DNA from 2 places in the Alishewanella maricola genome. Region 1 is predicted to be linked to the other one. Evidence: predicted binding sites of a transcription regulator. Region 1 holds the regulator's gene; the other holds the start of a gene.

Evidence for each region. Region 1 encodes sigma-54, which starts transcription at its own class of promoters, with help from an activator protein. Its sites were predicted from a motif close to GTTGGCACGNNNNTNGNNT; they were not measured.
Region 2: the regulator sigma-54 is predicted to act here: its motif matches at 1,835-1,853, upstream of JAO78_RS14455 (FlgO family outer membrane protein).

What each region holds. Positions count from the first base shown of each region.
Region 1 covers NZ_JAEINI020000001.1:61,145-64,578, forward strand. Annotated here, with positions in the region: gene rapZ (RNase adapter RapZ) at 1-59, opposite strand, end outside; gene ptsN (PTS IIA-like nitrogen regulatory protein PtsN) at 56-529, opposite strand; gene hpf (ribosome hibernation promoting factor) at 536-823, opposite strand; gene JAO78_RS00310 (RNA polymerase factor sigma-54) at 849-2,336, opposite strand; gene lptB (LPS export ABC transporter ATP-binding protein) at 2,385-3,107, opposite strand; gene lptA (lipopolysaccharide transport periplasmic protein LptA) at 3,104-3,434, opposite strand, start outside.
Region 2 covers NZ_JAEINI020000012.1:96,397-99,830, forward strand. Annotated here, with positions in the region: gene lgt (prolipoprotein diacylglyceryl transferase) at 1-700, shown strand, start outside; gene JAO78_RS14450 (thymidylate synthase) at 697-1,545, shown strand; gene JAO78_RS14455 (FlgO family outer membrane protein) at 1,885-2,505, shown strand; gene JAO78_RS14460 (FlgO family outer membrane protein) at 2,502-3,164, shown strand; gene JAO78_RS14465 (FlgO family outer membrane protein) at 3,241-3,434, shown strand, end outside.

The sequences.
Region 1 (3,434 bases):
ACTCTCAGAGCAACCGATTTGCCAGAGCCTGAGCGACCACTGACGACGAGTAGTTTCATGACTCACCTGTTTTTTGGCTATAGTCGAGTAGTAGCTGATACAGTTGTTCATCTGACTCGACATGGCGGATTTTTTTGGTTAAGTCTTTCTGACTCAACAATTTGGCAATACCGGATAACGTACTTAGGTGCGTTTGGCATTGCTCAGTGGGTATTAAAATAGCGCAAAAAATATCGACGGCTTGGTTATCTATCGCATCAAACGCGATAGGGTCTTTACTGACCACAAACACCAAAATCGGTTGAGTTACGCAGTCAAGTTTGCCGTGAGGAATGGCGATACCGCCACCGATGCCGGTTGAACCGAGTTTTTCACGGGTCATTAAGGCTTCAAGAATGGTGTATTCAGATAGTTCGGGAAGCTGCTGGTGAGCCAGTTCGGCGATATATTCGAGGATACGTTTTTTACTGTTAAATAGAACTGCACTTTTCGTGCAGTTCTCCGCTAACATTGCGTTTAAATTCATAATAATGTCTTAGTGTCGTGACAGTTTTTCTTTGTGTTTAATGACCTGCCGATCGAGTTTGTCTATTAACTGGTCAATCGCAGCATACATGTTTTCGTTCTCAGACACCGCAAACACTTCGCCACCGGTGAGATGGATTTTAGCTTCGGCAATCTGTTGTAATTTTTCCACGTTTAAGATGACATGTACATTATTAATGTTCTCGAAATGACGCTCTAGCTTAGCAAATTTATTCTCGACATAATCTTTTAAGGCTTCGGTAATTTCGACGTGACGGCCTGTTAAATTGATTTGCATAGACTCTTCCTTTTAGTTAAGACACTTACAGCAGGGTCTTTCGTTGATTTGACGGCGGAATAAACAACGATTCGCGGTATTTAGCGATAGTTCGCCTAGCCACGTTTATCCCTTGTTCTAACAAAATCTCCGCCATTTTACTGTCACTTAGCGGTTTTGCCGGATTTTCTGCCGCCACCAATTTTTTAATAAAAGCACGAATGGCAGTGGAAGAACATTCACCACCACTCTCTGTACTAACATGACTGGAGAAAAAGAACTTAAGTTCAAAAATTCCACGTGGTGTATGCATATATTTATGAGTGGTGACGCGTGAGATAGTCGACTCATGCATACCGACCATTTCTGCAACATCATTCAATACCATCGGTTTCATGGCTTCTTCACCATGCTCAAAAAAGGCTTGTTGTTGCTGCACAATGCAATTGGCTACTTTGAGTAAAGTATCGTTTCGGCTTTCTAAGCTCTTTAAAAACCATTTAGCTTCTTGCAAGTGCGAACGAATAAATTGCGTATCAGCGGTATTTTTAGCGGTTTTGCTCATCGCCGCATATTGCTGATTGATTCGTATTTTGGGCATAGCGTCAGCGTTTAATTCGACTTGCCAGCGACCTTTTACTTTTGTCACCGTGACATCAGGAATAACATATTGCTGCTCTTGTTTAATCACATCAGCACCAGGCCGTGGATTTAAACTGTGGATCAACTGCATGACTTCCTTTAACTCTTCTTCTTTGAGTTTAGTCACGCGCATCAAAGAACGAAAGTCTCTATTCGCTAAAAATTCGGTATAGTTGCTAATAATGAGTTTTGCATCATTTAAATAGGGGGTAGTTGGCTCAAACTGCCGTAACTGCACCAGTAAACACTCTTGCACCGAGCGCGCGCCAACCCCGACCGGATCAAATAATTGAATGCGTTTAATCACGGCTTCAACTTCGTCGGCCTCGACCTCGTTAGATTGCAGTGAGTCGAGTATCTCTTCGCAGCTGATACTTAAAAAACCATTGTCATCGATGGCTTCAATAATGATCTCAGCAATAGCCCGGTCGATTTCAGAAAAGGGCGTGAGTTGCATTTGCCAACGTAAATAATCTTGCAGGGTATCGCTGGTTTCACCCTGATACACCATATCGTCATCAGGCATGTTGCCACTGCTAACAGGGGCGGCACTGACTAAATCATCCCAGTTATTATCTAGCGGTAAATCTTCTTGGATGTTTTGTTGATTCAGATCATCGCTGGTATCGCGATCGGCTGCGTCTTTTTGCTCTGAGTTTTTGTTGCGTGGATCGTCAAGGGTATCGCGATTGATATTGCCAAGACTGTGATCAACCTCATCTGGCTGACGTTCGAAATCATCATCGCCTTCGAGTAACGGGTTCGCGTCTAACGCTTCCTGTATTTCTTGCTGTAGCTCAATGGTGGACAACTGTAATAGGCGTATCGCCTGTTGCAGTTGTGGCGTCATGGTAAGCTGTTGTCCTAGGCGGAGTTGCAAAGAGGGCTTCATGTACCTGTAATTCTCTCCTGAATGCGCAGTTGCGTTCTATCTTCTTTACTATAGCCTGAATTGCTCACCTAGGTATACATCACGCACCTGCTGATTTGCTAGAACATCTTGCGGAGAACCGGCTGCAATCAGTTCGCCATGACTGACAATATAAGCGATTTCACAAACATCTAACGTTTCACGCACATTATGGTCAGTAATGAGAACACCAATGCCACGTTGGGCGAGGTGTTGAATGATTTTTTTGATATCAAGTACTGAAATCGGGTCAACGCCAGCGAACGGTTCGTCTAATAAAATAAAAGCGGGATCAGCGGCTAATGCTCGCGCGATCTCAACCCGACGACGCTCGCCACCAGATAACGCCATCCCTAAACTGTTGCGGATATGGCCGATATGAAATTCTTCTAATAAATCATCGGCAATTTCAGCGCGGCGTTGCGTGCTTAAATCTTTGCGGGTTTGCAAAATGGCCAATAAGTTTTCATGCACAGTCAATTTACGAAAAATCGAGCTTTCTTGCGGTAAATAACCAATGCCGGCGCGGGCACGTTGGTGGATCGGAGCAAAAGTAATATCTTGCTCGTTGAGGGTAATGGTGCCTTTATCCGAGGGAACTAAGCCAACAATCATGTAAAAGGTTGTCGTTTTACCTGCACCGTTAGGGCCCAATAAACCGACGATTTGCCCTGCATTGACCTCTAAGCTGACATCTTTCACTACCTGCCGGCTTTTATAGCTTTTGGCGAGGTGCGAGACCACTAACTTCATGGATTGTCCTTGTTTTCTGGGGTGAAAATCGTGGTAACGCGACGATTTTGCTCACCTTCAGCACTTAATTGTTGTAATTCAATGTTGTAACGGATCACGGCACCGCGTACTAAGCTACCGCTTTGCATCACTTCGGCATTACCCGATAACGTTAAAATTCGGCTGGCACGGTCAAATCGGATCTCATTCGCTTGAGCGGTTACAGGACGATCACCTTGCAGTGTTTGTGAATAGGTCGCCGGTGAGCCTGTTGTAATAAACACCTCTTTACCTTTACCAGCACTGGCGTCGACTTCAAGTTTGTCTGCTTTGATCAACATGGACCCC
Region 2 (3,434 bases), on a different contig from region 1:
TTGGCTGGCGAATCGTGCCGCAGCTAAACCGGGTTCAGGTTGGAACAGCGATCAGGTTAGTGATCTATTGTTTTACGGTTTTGTGGGGGTGCTGTTAGGCGGTCGTGTTGGCTATATTTTATTTTATAATTTTGCCACTGTGCTCAACGATCCCTTGTATTTATTTCGGATCTGGGAAGGCGGCATGTCATTCCATGGCGGTTTAATCGGTGTACTAACTGCGATGGCCTTGTTTGCACGTAAGTATCAAAAAGCTTACCTAGCGCTGGGCGATTTTGTGGCGCCTTTGGTACCACTGGGCTTATCGGCTGGGCGAATTGGTAACTTTATCAATGGCGAATTGTGGGGCCGTACTACTGATGTGCCTTGGGCGATGGTTTTTCCGGGCGCTGGTGCGTTGGGCCGACACCCATCGCAGCTTTACCAAGTGGCGTTAGAGGGCCTATTACTATTTATTGTTATTCTAATTGTGCGACGCTTGCGTCCACCGGTTGGTGTGGTCGGTGGGGTCTTTTTGTTAGGTTATGGTTTGGCACGTTTTACCGTTGAATTCTTCCGTGAGCCTGATGCACACCTGGGCTTATTATCACTTGGTATGACCATGGGGCAATGGCTTTGCTTACCCATGATGTTAGCCGGCATCGGGATTATGGTGTTTTCGTTCAAGCAAGGCAGAGCGTCAGGAGTGAGTAGCCAATGAAGCAGTATTTAAAACTTTGCCAGCGCATTATTGATGAAGGGGTTTGGGTTGATAACCAACGCACGGGTACCCGCTGCTTAACGGTGATCAATGCTGATCTTGAATACAATGTCGCTGCGAATGAGTTTCCGTTATTAACCACGCGTAAAAGTTACTATAAAGCCGCCATCGCTGAATTATTAGGTTATCTTCGTGGTTATGACAATGCTGCGCAGTTTCGCGAACTGGGCTGTAATACCTGGAATGCGAATGCCAACGAAAATGCAGCGTGGTTAAATAATCCCGCCCGCAAAGGGGTTGATGATTTAGGCCGTGTTTATGGCGTGCAAGGGCGGGGCTGGCAAAAGCCTGATGGCTCGCGCTTAGATCAGTTACAAAAACTGGTTCACAACTTATCGCAAGGGATCGATGATCGCGGCGAAATTTTGACTTTTTACAACCCTGGTGAGTTTGAATTAGGCTGCTTACGGCCTTGTATGCACACGCATACCTTCAGTTTACTTGGCGATACTTTATCACTGACTTCTTACCAGCGCAGCTGTGATGTGCCTCTGGGTCTGAACTTTAATCAAGTGCAATGCTTTGTGTTATTGGCTTTAATCGCGCAAATTACCGGGCATAAGCCTGGCAAGGTTTATCATAAAATCGTTAATGCGCATATTTACGAAAATCAGTTACCACTATTAAAACAGCAGCTACTCCGTGAGCCGTTCCCGCTACCGAAATTACACCTTAACCCCAATATCAAAACACTCGCCGATATTGAGCAATGGGTCACTCCTGATGACTTTACCTTAGAAGGCTATCAATCGCATCCAGCCATTAAATACCCGTTCAGTGTTTAATTGCTAAACCTTGCTATGGCTTTGGCGATAGCAGGCAAACAGCATAACGCTGTGCATTGGCAGCGTTATGCATAATGCCGAGCAGTTGAGTATTTAGCATAACGCGATTTGCTTAACTAACTTAACTTGGCGTAATGCTGAGTTATTTTTTAGTCAAAGTCTGTATGGTGCGGCAATAACATCTCGTCGTCTTAAATCACACCTAGCGATAGTCGCAACTTCACACTTATTGTCAACAAGCTCTGGTATTTCGCTTAATACACCTTAGCGTCAAGAACCCAACTTAATTTCTGGCGTGGTTTTTGCTTTAAAACAGTAATCGACCAGGATGAGGTGATCATGAAATATCTTCTTGCCAGCGCATTATTGCTGCTGCTTTGTGGCTGCGCGCAAAAAGCAGAGCCTGAACCCACTGTCAAAATGCCATTGCGGCAAGTTTCTGCCGTCGGCTTAAGTGCGCGGCCGCTGGATTTTTATACGCATCGTTTAGCACAAACACTGTTTGCGTCGATCAGTAGTGAGCACTTTCGCAGCCCGTTGGCGGTCAGCAGTTTTCTACCGACACGACAACTTAGCCTGGCGCAATTAAGTGAGCAAGAAATTGATTTAGCGAATCAACTTGCTGAAAGTATGCTTAGCGAAGCGGTGCAACGAGGTTTTGTCGCTGTAGATCTGCGCTTACGCCAAGAATTGTTATTGCAAAGCGATCATGAACAAGCGCTATCTCGGCAGATATCGGCGTTACGCCAACAGCATGGTGCCAGAGCATTATTAACCGGCACCTATACCGTGCAAGAAGATGGTTTAGTGGTTAATGTACGTTTGATTGAGCTGGATAATCAACAAGTGATCGCCGCTGCCACCGATTTTGTGCCACACAATGTGATGTGGAGCCCAGATAAAATACAAAAACGCGGTAATTATTTATTCCGTAGTGATCGGATCGGAGAGAAACCATGAGAGCTTTTGTTATCAGTGCTGTTGTTGCCTTTAGCTTAACCGCTTGCGTGCAACAGGCCAGCCAACAGCCGAAAATTGTGCCAGAGAATGCGGTGACGATGCGGGGAGAGCTGGCTCGAGAGCAGCGCATTGCTAACCAACAAGCCTTTGAACCGCAATCGGTCACACAACACTATCGGCAAACCCCCGTGGTAACGCTGGATAATTATGCGCGTAATTTAGTACAAGAGTTGATGACCAATCACCATAATGCCGATGAGAATGCGATGGTGGCGGTAACCGATTTGGCGTTTATTGATACCGATTTACAGCAAGGTTCTGTGTTTACCAATCATCTTAGCGAAGCGATTATTTACGATTTGCATTTGTTTGGTGTGCCAGTATTAGATTATAAAGTTACGGATTATATTCGTGTCACCCCACAAGGTGATTTCGTACTAAGCCGTGATTTTAATGAGCTTTCTGCAGAGTTACCGATTAAGTATGTTGTGACCGGCACCGCCACGCTGCATCAAGCTGGCATTATGCTCAATGCGCGTTTAATTCAAATTGATAGCAAAAGAGTGATCTCTGCGGCGCGAACCTTTGTGCCTGCAGCAGTCTATAATGCCATTTTGCAGCAGCATGGCGATGCCACATTAAAATTAAAGCAGGGTTAACCCCTTTGGCGCTAAAGAAAGACTTGCATGGGTCGATAAAGAACTGACATGCTATGTCAGTTTTTAGGAGAACGCCATGATAAAGAAGAACCTGCTGCTGCTCAGTTGGGCAGCGCTGTTGCTGGGCTGCCAAACGCATCATCAAAGTCAGCAAGCTTACATACCTTGCGATACCAGTGGTCATTGTAATTCTGAGGTGCGTGCGCCATCTTATGGTGCAGAGCAAAGCAATACGATTCGACCTGAGCCGTCAGCTAAAGCAATGAATAC